2 regions of the Streptomyces malaysiensis subsp. malaysiensis genome follow, and region 2 is predicted to be linked to the other one. Evidence: riboswitches for the same ligand, from Rfam matches in the RefSeq annotation. Region 2 holds a riboswitch; the other holds the start of a gene.
The links. A riboswitch is a leader RNA that binds a small molecule or an ion and turns the genes downstream of it on or off. The one in region 2 is predicted to bind cobalamin.
Positions count from the first base shown of each region.

Region 1: it holds a riboswitch for cobalamin, as region 2 does, so the genes downstream of both, AB0E24_RS40460 (ABC transporter substrate-binding protein) here and AB0E24_RS43270 (FAD-binding dehydrogenase) in region 2, are expected to answer to the same signal.

Region 1 is NZ_JBEZNG010000035.1:293-7,382, reverse strand. It holds gene AB0E24_RS40475 (hypothetical protein) at 1-362, opposite strand, end outside; gene AB0E24_RS40470 (SpoIIE family protein phosphatase) at 710-2,836, shown strand; gene AB0E24_RS40465 (serine hydrolase) at 2,853-3,740, opposite strand; cobalamin riboswitch at 3,963-4,152, shown strand; gene AB0E24_RS40460 (ABC transporter substrate-binding protein) at 4,183-5,223, shown strand; gene AB0E24_RS40455 (FecCD family ABC transporter permease) at 5,220-6,335, shown strand; gene AB0E24_RS40450 (ABC transporter ATP-binding protein) at 6,332-7,090, shown strand, end outside.
Region 2 is NZ_JBEZNG010000045.1:19,189-26,278, reverse strand. It holds gene AB0E24_RS43285 (TetR/AcrR family transcriptional regulator) at 1-294, shown strand, start outside; gene AB0E24_RS43280 (DMT family transporter) at 342-1,307, shown strand; gene AB0E24_RS43275 (hypothetical protein) at 1,315-1,659, opposite strand; gene AB0E24_RS43270 (FAD-binding dehydrogenase) at 1,748-3,553, opposite strand; cobalamin riboswitch at 3,683-3,806, opposite strand; gene AB0E24_RS43265 (NAD-binding protein) at 3,915-5,843, opposite strand; gene AB0E24_RS43260 (hypothetical protein) at 6,066-6,242, opposite strand; gene AB0E24_RS43255 (hypothetical protein) at 6,529-7,090, opposite strand, start outside.

The DNA of each region.
Region 1 (7,090 bases), on a different contig from region 2:
ATCCCCTGTTTGAGGTGGTACGGATCTCGGTAGTCCTGGTCCCGCGCCGACTGCTGGGGAAGGCTGTCGCTGGAAACGGTGCGGTAGGGCTCGATGTCGGCCCCCAACCCGTACTCATCGGTGAGCCTGTCGCCCTCCTCGTACCAGGCGTCCCACACCTCCTGGACGGCGGCGACCCTCTCGTGATGCCGGGCGGTGGCGGCCAGGAGGTCTTCAAGTCGACCGACGAGCGCCGGAACCACACCCGGACCGCGCTCTCGCAACGCGTCGATGGCCCGGTGTCTGGGAGTCGGCCCGTCGAAGCCGGTATCGGCCCGCTGCCAGTGTTCCAGCCTGTCGATCAGCTCTTGCAGGTCATCCATCGGTTTCCATCCTGGCGCTCGGTGCCGACTCAGCGGCTCAGCCGACAAAGCCAGGAACGTACCGCGGGGTCCACGGGACCGGTCCCACCCCGAAACGGCATTCTTCCCGGGGCCGGGCCGTCGATCGGCGCCATCAGCCGCGTCCATGTCGGCAGCGGCGAAGCCTGGCTCATTCGGGAACCACCCGACCGAGGGATCCGGCACAGCCCAACCCGGCGCCGACTCACGAATCCCGCCCCTCGCGTCACTGTGCGTTCCCGCGGCTTCCACGGCCCGGCCGCTGTTCAGGCGCGTTACCCTTTGCCAGAGGGTAACGACCGGTGGGGGTGACCACGGAGGGTATCCGGATGGCGCGTAGAGCCGGGGCCGATTCCGACACGAAGCGGATGTCCATCCGCTTCGCGGACGTGCCTGAGGCGCCCGCTCCGGCCCTCGCCCTACTGGGCTCCGACGGCACCATCCTGGAATGGGGCGAGGGCTGCCGGCGGCTGCTCGGGCACCGCGCGGAGGACGTCGTGGGGCTGTCGGCGCGGCGGCTGCTGGAGACCCCCGTCGAGGCGGTGCGGTGGTCCCCGGCTCCGGGAGCCATGGGGCAGCTCGGCGGTCGGCATGCCACCAGCGCGGTCGTGAAGGTCGGGCACCGGGATGGCGGGAGCCTCCGTCTGACGGTGGAGGTCATCGCGCTGACCGGCGCGGACGGTGAGAGCTGTCGGCTCGTCGCCGTCACGGAGGCGCCGGACGGGGTACGGACCGCCGAGGCCGAGGCGGCGCTCCTGGACCGATCACCGCTGGCCGTGGCGGTGTGGGACGCGGGCACGCGGCCGCTGTGGTCGAACCGGACCTGTAGAGAGGTCGTGGGCCGCTCCGGGACGGAGGCGCCCACCCGGTCGACGCGGCGCGTCGTGCGCGGTTTCGACCGGACCGTCGTCGAGCCGGTGATACGGCAGGCGCTGACATCGCGGGAGCCGGTCGGCGACCACGTGCTGCGGTGGGTGTCGCCGGAGCACGGCCGGGAGGTGGTCTTCTCCTCCTGTCTCTTTCCCCTCGCCCCCAGGGGCGGTGACCCGCTGGGCGTGTGCACCGTCTCCCTGATCACCAAGAGTGGGCAGCGCGAGCGGCTGGCGCTGCTCGGCAGGGCGGCCAACCAGATCGGTACCACGCTCGATGTGATGACCACCGCGCAGGAACTGGCGGACATGGCCGTCCCCGCCCTCGCCGACTACGTCACGGTGGATCTGGTTGATACCGTGCCGCTGGGCGGGGAGCCGCTGAAGCGGATGCCCGAGGCCCCCTCCGGCATCCCCGTCTTCCGCCGCGCGGGTCAGTCCTCCGTCCACGAGGGCGTGCCCGAGGCCGCCTTCCTGGTGGGGGACGTGGTGTACGTACCGCCCGGATCGCCGTTCCTCACCGCGCTGTACGGGGACCAGTCCTACTTCGAGCCGACGATGGAAACCGGCCCGGGGACATGGCTCGACCGCGACCCGCAGCGCAGACTTCTCATCCACAACACCGGCATGCACTCGGTGATGATGATCGCGCTCAGGGCCCGCGGCACCATCCTGGGCATCGCCGTGTTCACGCGGACCGACAACGCCGTGCCCTTCTCCCGGGACGATCTGCTGCTGGCCGAGGAACTCTGCGTCCAAGCGGCGTTGAGCCTGGACAACGCCCGCCGCTACACACGGGAGCGGGCCGCCGCCCTCGCCCTTCAGCGCAGTCTCCTGCCGCAGGAGCTGTCGGGCGGCGCCGCGGCGGACCTGGCCGGCCGCTATCTGCCGTCGGACCGGCACGAAGGGGTGGGCGGGGACTGGATGGACGCCATCGGGCTGCCGGGCGGCCGGATAGCCCTGGTCATCGGCGATGTCATCGGCCATGGCATCAACGCCGCCGCCGCCATGGGCAGGATGCGCACCGCGGTCCACACCCTCGCCGCCCTCGACCAGCACCCCGCGGAGCTGCTCGACCACCTGGACAAGGTCACCGCCCAGCTCGCCGAGAGGGGCACCTGGTCCCCGGGGTACTCCTCGATCGCCGGCGGAAGCTGCGTCTACGCCGTCTACGACCCGGCCACTCGCATCTGCACCCTGGCCCGCGCCGGGCATCCGCCACCGATGCTGGTGACACCCGACGGCCATGCCACGATCGCCGAGACACCGGTGGGCCCGCCGGTCGGAATAGGCGCCGGTCGCTATGAATCCGTCGACCTCGAACTGCCCGAGGGCAGCCTGCTCGCCTTCTTCACCGACGGGCTGGTGGAGTCCCGGCACGGCGACATCGATGCCGGACTGGAGCGGCTGCTCACCGCGCTGGAACGTCCCCCGGCGAGCCTCGATGACCTGTGTGCCCGTGTCATCTCGAGGATGACCACGGACGCGCCCCCGGAGGACGACATCGCGCTCCTCGTGGCCCGGACACGCACCGGCGACAGCGGCCGGGCGGCCGCCCACAGGGGGCACCGCCGGCCGGCGGCCTGACGCGAAGCGGAGACGCCTAGGGCCGGGCGCCGGCCGCGGGTGCGTTGAGGTTCTCGTGGACCGCGCGGGCGATGCCCTCGATGTTGGCGATGCCGTCGTCCATCGTGGCGTTGTCCTGCGTGAGCACCGTGATCGTGTAGTCGTGGTCACCGCCGGTGAAAGCGCCGAGGCTGTGCACACGCCAGCCGTTCGTGGCCCGCTCCAGCCAGCCGTTCTTCACATGCACCTGTGCGTCGCCCGGCGCACCGGCCGGGGTCCCCCAGCGCTGCGAGGGGATGACCTCGCCGGTCAGCTTCAGGATGTAGGCGCGGGAGTCCTCACCGAGCACCGGGTTCGCGTGGGTCACCAGTTGGAGGAGCTTCTCCTCATCGTTCGCGGTGATCTGGGTGAGCCCCCAGTGCCCCTCGCTGTCGAGGACGGTGTTGGTCATCCCCGCGGCCAGCAGAAACGCGTTGACCTTGGCCGCCCCGAGTTGGTTCCACAGCGCGGTGGTGGCATCGTTGTCGGACTTCGTGATCATGGCGGTGGCACGGTCCTTCTCCTCCTGCGTCAGGGCGCGATCGTCCTTCTGCGCGTCCCACAGCAGCGTGGCGAGCACGGTCACCTTGACCGTGCTCGCGGAGTCGAACTTCCGGTCCGCGTCGAGAGCGCAGGTGGTGTTCGTGGTGCGGTCGTGGAGGCTGATCGCCGTCGTGGCGGAGGCGCCGTCCAGTGCGGAGTTGATGTCCTCGGAGAGCTTCTCGGCGAGTTCCGGCTTGTCCGAGGCGCAGATCGCCGCCTGCGGGGTGGCCGCGTGAGCCGACCCCACCGAGACGACCGTCGGCACGAGTACCCCCGCGGCCAGCGCCGCTCTTGACGCCAGGGTGGTACGGGGAAGCTGGGATATTCGTCGGTGTCGCCCCATGGCGTGCTCGTCCATTCGTTCGCGGTGCGTTTCCGCACACGGGGACTTCGCTCCATCGCGAAGATGTCCCGGTGCTCCGGCTCTGGATGACGAGCCGGGGACGGGTGAGGTTCAGCGACGCGTCCGAGTCTCACAAGATCGCTCCACAATGGACACAGCATCGCTGAGCGCCGGGAGCCCCTGCCCCGTACGCACGGTTCCGGCCGGGCGCCCTTTCGCCCCTCGGCCACCCCTACGTAAGATCAGCCGGTCATCACCGCGACGGGAGACAGGAAGCCGGTGCGATTCCGGCACGGTCCCGCCACTGTGACCGGGGAGTGCAACCCTTCGACATGCCACTGCGCACCGCGTGGGAAGGCCGGGGGAGCGTCGATCCGGGAGTCAGGACACTGGTCTGTCGCGGGCCCGTTCCGAGGAGCGCGGACTCCCCAGGAGGCTCTACGTGTACGACGGCATGTCCCGTCCTGTTTTCTCTCCCCCGGCGTTTCCCCGCCGTCGCGCCCTGCGCGTCGCCGCCGCCGTCGCCTTGTCCACGACCCTGCTGACCGGCTGTGCCGGAGGCGAGGGCCCGGCGGACAAGCCGGCGAGCGCGGCGTCGTCGCTCAAGGGCTTCCCGGTCACCATCGACAACTGCGGGACCCGCACCACGTACGAGAAGCCGCCCGAGCGGGCGGTCACCATCCATCAGCACCCCGCCGAGCTCATGCTGGCCCTCGGTCTGAAGGACCGTATGGTGGGCACCGCCTTCCTCGACTCGGCCGTTCTGCCGCGGTACCGGAAGGACTTCGCGGCCATTCCCGAACTGGCGAAGAGGGAACCGTCCTTCGAGACCGTCCTCAACGCCGATCCGGACTTCGTCTACGGCGGCTACGGCAGCGCGTTCGCCGGGAACGAGGGCCGTTCCCGCAAGGCGTTCGCGGACGCGGGCATCAACACGTACCTCAACCGCGAGTACTGCGGCGAGAAGCGCGTGTCGATGAAGGACACCTACGACGAGATCCGTGCCATCGGCGCGATCTTCGGAGTGCGGGAGCGCGCCGACAAGGTGGTCGCCGACCTCCAGCGGCGGGTCGAGCGGACCACCCGGGCGGTGCGGGGCGCACGGGCCGTGCCGGTGTTCGTGTACGACAGCGGGGACAAGGCGGCGTTCACCGCGGGCGGCAAGGGTCTGGGCACCGAGATCATCCGGCTGGCCGGCGGCCGGAACGTGTTCGACGACCTCGACGAGGTCTTCGGTGACGCGTCGTGGGAGCAGGTCGTCGCCCGCAAACCCGAGGTCATCGCGATCTACGACTACGGGGGTGCCGGGAGCGTCGAGCGGAAGAAGCGGTTCCTGCTCTCGCGGCCCGCACTCGCCGACGTCCCCGCCGTGAAGAACAAACGGTTCGTCGTGCTTCCGCTGACCGCGACGGTCATCGGCGTCCGTCCGCCCTACGCGGCCTCGGATCTGGCGCGCGCACTGCACCCCGAGAAGTTCCGGTGACGGACACCGTACGGAACGCTCCGGCGGCGGATACCGGCCCCGGACGCAAGAGCGGTGAGGGCGGGGCTCACCGGGTGTCCTTCGCCATGGTCCTGGCGGCGCTCGGCATCCTGCTCCTGGTCTCCGCCACGGCGGGCATGGCCATCGGTTCGGTCCATGTGCCGCCCGGTGAGGTGTGGCGCATCGTGACGCACGCGCTGGGCGCCGACTGGTCGGCGCCGGTTCCGTCGCGGGCGCACGAGACGATCGTGCTGAAGGTACGGGCTCCGCGGGTGGCGCTCGGGGCCGTGACGGGTGCCGGGCTCGCGGTGGTGGGTGCCGCCATGCAGGCGCTGGTGCGCAATCCGCTCGCGGAGCCGTATCTGCTGGGGGTGTCCTCCGGGGCCTCGCTCGGTGCCGTCGTCGTGATCGTCTTCGGGGTGAGCCTGTTCGGGCCGGTGTCGCTGTCGGCCGCCGCGTTCGCCGGTGCGCTGCTCACGCTGCTGCTCGTGTACACCACGGCCCGGGCCGGCGGCCGTATCACCTCGGCCCGGCTGGTGCTGTCGGGGGTGGCGGTGGCGTCGGTGCTCACCGCGGTGATGGATCTGCTGCTCCTGACCACCGGCCGGGGCAACGAGGCGCGGGCGGTTCTCGCCTGGACGCTCGGTGGCCTCGGTGGCGTCCAGTGGGGCACGCTGTGGCTGCCGGGCGCGGCCCTGCTGCTCGGCACCGTCGTCCTGGTGGTCCAGGCCCGCTCGCTCAACCTGCTTCTGGCGGGCGAGGAGGCCGCCACCACGATGGGGTTGGACGTGGCCCGGTTCCGTGCCCGGATGTTCGTCCTGCTGTCCCTGGTCACCGGGGTCCTGGTGGCGGCGGCCGGGCCGATCGGCTTCGTCGGCCTGATCCTCCCTCATATCGTGCGGCTGTTCGTGGGCGGCGACCACCGCCGCGTACTGCCGACCGCCGCACTGGCCGGAGCGGTGTTCCTCATCTGGGCCGACGTCGCCGCGCGCACGGTCGCCGCCCCGATGGAGATCCCCGTCGGGGTCCTGACGGCCCTGTGCGGAGGGCCGTTCTTTCTGTGGCTGATGCGCCGGGACGCCCGGCGCGACGCCGATCGAGGAGTGGGATGAGCGCGACCGAACTCGCCGTCGAGGGGTTGACGCTCACCGCCGGCGCACACCACCTCGTACGGGACGTCTCCCTGACCGCCCGGCCCGGGGAGGTCATCGGCCTCGTCGGCCCCAACGGAAGCGGTAAGTCGAGTCTGCTGCGCGCGGTCTACCGCGTGCTGCGCCCCGACACGGGGTGCGTACGCGTGGACGGGGCGGACGCCTGGTCGCTGCCGGTACGGCGGCTGGCCCGCACTCTGGCCGCCGTGGTCCAGGAGTCCGGCGCCGGCATCGACCTGACCGTTCGCGAGGTCGTCGCGATGGGCCGTACCCCGCACAAACGCCTGCTCGACGGCGACACCGCCGAGGACGCCCGGCTCATCGGCGCGGCCCTGGAGGCGGTCGACGCCGCCGGTCTGGCCGGCCGCTCCTTCGACCGCCTCTCCGGAGGCGAACGCCAGCGCGTGCTCATCGCCCGTGCCCTGGCCCAGCAGCCCTTCCTGCTGGTCCTGGACGAACCGACCAACCATCTGGACATCCGCCACCAGCTGGATGTGCTCGGCATTCTGCGACGGCTGCCCGCCACCGTTCTGGTGGCCCTGCACGACCTCAACCTCGCCGCGTACTACTGCGACCGCCTCTACGTCCTGCGCGCCGGCGAGGTCATCGCGTCGGGGACACCCGCCGAGGTGCTCACCCCGTATCTGCTCGCCGAGGTGTACGGAGTGACGGCCGAGGTCGCCGTCCACCCGCGCACGGGGGCACCTCAGGTGACC
Region 2 (7,090 bases):
GCGTTCGCCTACGAGCGCGGCTTTCGCGGCTGCGGCCTGCTCAACGCGGCGGCCGAACTGCCCGCCGGAGACGAGGGGCGGACCGTCGTGCGCCGCCACAAGGAGGAGGTCGAGCGGCTGCTCGCCGGTCACCTCGAGGAGTTGCTGCCCGAGCGCCCCGAGGACGCTCGCACCATGGCGGAGCACCTGTCGTTCCTGCTGGAGGGCGCGATGTCGCGGGCCGGTCTGGAGGGCGACGACAGCCGTCTGCGGCACGCCCGCGCGATGGCGGCAGCCCTGCTGGACACGTTGTGAACACCCCCGGACCCGGCGCCCGTTCGGCGGGCGCCGGATCGCTGTGCGTGCTCGCCGCGTCCGTGCTGTGGGGCACCACAGGCACCGCGGCGACCTTCGCCCCGGCCGTGGGCCCCCTCGCGATCGGCGCCGTCGCCATGGGCCTCGGCGGACTGCTCCAGGCCCTGGTCGCGGCTCCCCGCATCGTCCGGCAGGCCGCTGGGCTGCGGGCGCGGCGCGGCACCGTGCTGCTCGGCTCGATCGCGGTGGCGGCCTACCCCTTGGCGTTCTACAGCTCGATGCGCCTGGCCGGAGTGGCCGTGGGAACGGTGGTGTCGATCGGCATGGCCCCACCGGCCTCAGCCGTGATCGAGCGGGTCATGGACCGGCACCGGCTGACGAGCCGCTGGAAACTCGGCGCCGCCCTGGGCCTGCTGGGCACCCTCATGCTGTGCGCGGCCCAGGCCACCGGCGCCCCCGGCGACCCGGAGCGGGCGTCCATGGGTGCCACGGCACTCGGCGTGGCGCTGGGCCTCGTCGCGGCCACGACCTACGCCCTCTACTCCTGGGCGGCTCACCGGCTGATCACCGGCGGCATCACCTCACGCGCGGCGATGGGCACGGTCTTCGGCCTGGGCGGACTGCTCCTCGTGCCCGTCCTCCTGGCCACCGGCGCCCCGCTCCTGGACTCCGGGTCCGCCATGGCCGTCGGCGCCTATATGGCGCTGGTGCCCATGTTCACCGGCTATGTGCTGTTCGGCTGGGGGCTGGCGCATGTGCCCGCCTCCACGGCGACCACGCTCTCCCTGCTCGAACCGGCCGTCGCGGCCGTCCTCGCCGTACTCGTCATCGGCGAGCGCCTCCCCGCCGCGGGCTGGGGCGGCGTCGCGCTCGTCCTCGCCTGTCTGGCCGTCCTCACCGCACCGGCGACTGTCCCCGGGCGGCGCCGACGGCGCGGAGAAAGCGTGCCGCCGCCGGAGCGCACATCCGCGGAGCACACGGCTGCCCGGCCGGACCCGGAGTGGGCACCGTAGCGGAGTGTCAACTCCCCGCGGCGGAAAACCTCTCCGCGAGGTCGCGGTGCCGGTCCGCGGCCAGCCTCGCATCGGCCGTGCCGACGGTCGATCCGACCATCCGCCCGATACGTTCGATCTCGTCGGCGAAGCGCAGGTGTTCCAGCCGAGCGTGCTCACGGCAGGCGAGGCAGGTGACGTTCTCCGGGCGCGGCGAAGTCATCGCGTACGGCGCCCGCAGCCCGCATCCGGTATCGACGAGGCTCGGCAGATCACCGGCCAGGCCGAAGGTGGACGCCATCATCTCGCGTACGGCGGCGACACCGCGGACCACCTTCGACTCGACGTGGATATGCGGATCGTCCCCGCCCATGCGACCTCCCCGACACGGCGACGCGACCGGCCGGGAGCGCTCGTGGCCGGTCGCGGAGTGCGGGACGAGTCTGCCATGGCGCGCCGGTTCAGGTCGCGGTCGCGGCCGCCGCCGCTCGGCCCGCCGTACGGCCCGAGAACAGGCAGCCGCCGAGGAAGGTGCCCTCCAGGGAGCGGTAGCCGTGCACTCCCCCGCCGCCGAAGCCCGCGACCTCACCGGCCGCGTACAGACCGGCGATCGGGGTGCCGGAGGCGTCCAGGACGCGGCCGGAGAGATCGGTCTGGAGGCCGCCGAGGGTCTTGCGGGTGAGGACGTTGAGGCGTACGGCGATCAGCGGTCCGGCGCCCGGGTCCAGGATCCGGTGCGCGGAGGCGGTGCGGCTGAGGGTGTCCCCGGGGTAGGCGAGCGCGTTGCGGATGCCCATGACCTGGACGTCCTTGGTGTACGGGTTCGCGATCTCGCGGTCGCGGGCCTCGATCTGCCGTTGCAGATCCGCCAGGTCGATCAGGCCGTCGCCGGTCAACTTGTTCATGCCCGCGACGAGTTGGGGCAGGGTGCTCGCGACGACGAAGTCCTCGCCCTTGTCGCGGAACCGCTGGATCGGCTCGGGGGTCTGCCAGATACGGGAGAGCAGCTGCAAGATGTCCTTGTTGGTCAGGTCCGGGTTCTGCTCCGAGCCCGAGAGCGCGAACTCCTTCGCCATGATCTTCTGGGTGGTGACGAACCATGAGTAGTCATAGCCGCTGGCGGTGATCGACCCGAGGGTGTGCAGCGTGTCGTAGCCGGGGATGTCGGGGGTGGCGAAGCGCTTGCCCTTCGCGTCGAACCACATCGACGAGGGTCCCGGCAGAATGCGGATGCCATGGCCCGGCCAGATCGGATCGTAGTTCCTCAGGCCCTCGGTGTAGTGCCACATACGGTCGGGGTTGACGATCCGTCCGCCCGCCTTCTCGGTGATCGCCAGCATCCGGCCGTCCACATACGCCGGAACGCCGGTGACCATGAACTTCGGCGGTTTGCCCAGCCGTTCGGGCCAGTTCCGGCGTACGAGATCGTGGTTGGCGCCGATACCGCCCGAGGTGACGATCACCACGGGGGCGTTGAGCTCGAAGTGGCCCACCACGGTACGCGAGGTGGGCTTGCCGCGGGCGGCGTCACTCGGCTCCAGGATCGAGCCGCTCACCCCGGTGACGTTGCCGCCGGTGACGGCCAGATCATCCACCCGGTGACGGAACTTGAAGGTCACCAGGCCGTCCTTGGCGGCGGCCCGCACCTTCTTCTCGAACGGCTCGACCACGGCCGGACCGGTCCCCCAGGTGACATGGAAGCGCGGCACCGAGTTGCCGTGCCCGTCCGCGAGGCCGCCGCCGCGCTCGGCCCAGCCGACGATCGGGAACCACTGCACACCGAGCCGGTGCAGCCAGGACCGCTTCTCCCCGGCGGCGAAATCCACATACGCCTCGGCCCATTTGTGCGCCCAGTAGTCCTGGCCGCCGGGATCGGTGACGCCGCGGTCGAAACCGGCCGTGCCGAGCCAGTCCTGCCAGGCCAGTTCGGGGGAGTCCTTGATGCCCATCAGCCGCTGTTCCTCGGAGTCGACGAAGAACAGGCCGCCGAAGGACCAGAACGCCTGGCCACCGAGGTTGCTCTCGGGTTCCTGGTCGAGGAGGAGCACCTTGCGTCCCGCGGCCGTCAGTTCCGCCGTGGCCACCAGCCCGGCGAGCCCGCCGCCGACCACGATGGCGTCCGCGTCCGAGGACGCCCCGGAGGCGGCGAAAGCCGGCACCGTGGCCTGGGCGAGCGCGGCGCCGGCGAGCACACCGCCCGCGGCCGTCAGGGCACGGCGGCGGCTGATCCCGGCGGGCGAGGCGCAATCCTCTGTGGGGTTCTCCATGGGCTGCCTTCCGGAAAGGGGGTTCGGAGGGTGCGGGAGATACGAGGGAGTTGCCGCGGCGGTAACGTGTTACCGACGGTAGCCCACGGGATGCGGGGCCGCCAGAGCCCCGCATCCGATGACCAACTCTCTTTTGCCGCAAGGGACTTCGTAACGCCAGCGGCCCTTCCCACCCGCGGATGCGGGCAGTGGCCTGTTCGGGATCCGCTCGCCGATCACAGCGGCGGCACCGCGCCGGATTCACACCGGCTTCCTCGTTCCGCCGTCGCCCATGTCGCCCTTGTCGCCCGGCATCATCACATCCCGGGCACCGCCAATCCGCGCGGCCCCGCTCCGGGGAGGGCCGCGGGGAAGGTCTCGGTCAGCCCCGGCGGGCGGGTGCCCCCGCGAGGATCTCGCCCAGGCCCTGGCGGGTGGCCGCCAGCACCACGCGGTCCTGGGGCCGCAGGACATAGCCGGGGTGCAGGTCCCAGACCAGGGCGGGCTCCTGATGGGTGACACCGTCGTAAGGAGGCGCCGCCCCGAGGTCGCGTTGCCGGTCCCCGGGCTCCGCCGTGTCCAGTGCGATCACCCGCCAGGCGCCCGGTACGAACGCCTCGGCGACGGTACGCCCCTCCAGTTGCGGATGCCCGGCGACATTCAGCGCGGCGAACAGCAGCACCCTGCGCTCGACCGGTATGGCGCCGAGGATCTGGCGTCCCATCATCGCCCCGGCGAACGCCGGCGCCGCCAGACTGGAGACGCTGCGGCTGCGGGTCAGCGCCCGGGGGTGGGCGGCGCGCAGGGTGCGGTAGACGACGGTGGCGAAGTGGTCGTCGTACAGGCGCAGCGCCACCCGCAGCCGGGGTTTGACCGAGCGGGCGTAGAGCGTCGCCTCCAGATTGGTGGTGTCGACGCTGGTCAGGGCGAGCAGGGCGCGTGCCCGCTGGATCTTGGCGGCCTCCAGGACGCCCTCCTGGGTGACATCGCCGAGGACCGTCGGCACCCCCAGCCTGCGGGCCAGCGGGATGCCGCGCGCCCCCGGATCCTCTTCCACGCACACCACGGGAATGTCCATCTCCCGGAGTCTGGCCAGCACCCGGGTGCCGACCTTGCCGAGTCCGAGCAGGACGACATGGCCGGAGAGGCCGCGCGGCGGGCGGCGCAGCGCGGACGCGGTGCGGAAGGTGCCCAGCGCTTCGAGCGCGGCCGCCACCAGGACCGGCAGCAGAAGCAGTCCGGTCAGCCCGGACAGCAGTTGGAGGACCTTGCGCCCGGTCGGCTCGTCGAGCGCCGGATCGTCGATCGCCAGCACGTCCAGCACCGTGAGGTAGGCCGCGCGGAGCAGACCCGCTCCGGTGAGCTGCCAGGCGGCGATGGTGAGGACGAGCACGGCGATGGCCATTCCCGCGACGGACCAGCGAAGCCGACGGGAGAACAGCGAGGCCAGTGGCAGTCTGCGGCTGCCGAGCCGCCGTGGCGGCAGCGGTGGGCCGGTGGCGGATACGGCCTCGAGCACCACCGTGTCACGCCCGGTGGCGGCGGCGACCTCCTCGTCTCCGGGCAGCAGCCTGGGCCCTTCGTCCCCGCTGCTGTCGGAGCCCTCGCTGCCACCGGGGTCGCTGGTGGTGGACGAGAGCAGGGCGAGGGTGCACAGCCCCGGACGGGCGACCTCACGCGAGCCGGGCGGGGTGCGCTCGGCCGCGCGCAGCAGCAGCCCGTCGGCCTGCACCACCTTGCTGGTCCCCGCGATGGCGGTGGCGGCCAGCGCGGGGGCCGCGGTGTCGGCGTCCGACAACACGGTGGTGGTGGCGTCCAGCTCCGCCGGGTCCATACCGGGATCGGCGACCCGCGCCGCCTCGTCGAGGAGCTCCTCCAGGTGCTGGCCCAGCTTGCGGTTGTAGAGCCGGATCACCAGCCGCAGCCGGGGGTTGAGCCGACGGGCACGCAGTGCGGCGTGGATGTTGGCCTCGTCGTCGTCATGGACCAGGGCGAGCGCCGTCGCACGGTCCGCACCCGCCTCGGTCAGCACGTCGTCGTCCAGCGTCGGCGCCTCCATGACCCGCACTCCCCCGTCCGGAGCGGGGTCGTCCGCGGTCTGCCGGGCCGGCGGGACCCGTCCGACGGCCGCGCTGAACCGGCCGAAGAACGCGGACGTCCGGGCGCCCGGCCGCCATCCCACCACCCGCTGCCCTGCGGGGTCCGCCAGGGGAGGGCCGCCGGGGATGACGACCGTCACCCGGGTCCGGTAGACGTAGTGGAGCTCGGCGGCGAGGCGGTGGGCGAGCGCGTCGTCCCCGCAGACGACCATGTGGCCCGTCCCCGAAGGGGACGGCGGTGCGGATGTGGAGGTGGAGAACACGACGGCGAAGCCCCCCGCTGGTCCGTGATGCCGTGGGTCACCGGGCGGGGTGCGGCGGCCGCCCGTATCCCTCGGTCGGCACCTCCGCTCCCGCGGTGATGATCAGACCGTACCTCGTGTGCCGCCGAGGGGAGTTGACCGTCAGGGCCGATGACCGGGCGGCCCGGGTGCTCACTCCCTCGGGGCCCCGCAGCGCGCGCAGTGGGTGAAACCGGCGGTGTCCTGGATCGCGCCGCAGTCGGCGCAGACCCTGTCCAGCCAGCAGGCGGGGTCCCCGCCCTCGGGCTCGGCGGGGGGAGGGTCCGCCGGCTCCCGGTCCGGGTCGCCGGGCCGAGCCGTGCCGCTCATCGTATGCGCCTCCCTATCCGGACCGTACGCGGGCCCTTTACCCGATTCTGCGCCCCGGGAAGCCCCAGGAAGCCCCGGGAAGCGGCGGGCAGCAGCCGGGTGCCACGGCCGGCGCCGCGCCGGTGGTCCGTCGAGCTGCTCCTGTCCTGGACCGCCCGGACGGTCCGGTCCGCACACCCGCTGTGGTGCGCGCCGGGCAGACGCCGTCCGTGCCGGTGAGCTCGCCGCCACCGCCGCCTGCCGTCGGCGGCCCGGCCTCACGACCCGCGGCGCCACCGACCACCCCTCATGCGGACACCCCGTCCAGGACGCCCGTCCAGATCCCGAGCGCCGGAAGGCAGGCACCGGCCGCGAAGACCCAGGCGGCGGCGACGGCACGGGCGTAGGGGGCGCAGTGGCCACCGGTCCATCCGCGGGAGAGGGCCAGCAGCCGGTCGGCCTTCTGCCGTGTCGGGTTCTTCTCCTGCTGCCGGGTGAGGAAGCCGGACAGCCGGTCCGCCGACTCCCTGTCCGTGACCGCCTCGGCGTCCGCGCGCATCTCCATCAGGGTGGGCAGAACGCGGCGGGCGCGGCTGTTGGCGTAGAGGCCGCCGGTCAGGGTGAGGGCGAAGGCGGCCATCGAGGCGAGGGTCTGCGCCGGGCTCTCGATGGGGGTGACGGCGAGGGCCGTCACCCCGTCGAAGCACACGGCGGCCTTCCCCGCCGCCGGAACATGGCGCAGATAGCGCCGCCGCATCGGATCGCCGTGGCGCAGATGCGAGATCTCGTGCCGGAGCAGGACCGCACCGGCCGGGCTTCTGAGCAGGGTGCGCCAGCTGCGCGGGATGGCGACGTGGACGGTGGGCCTG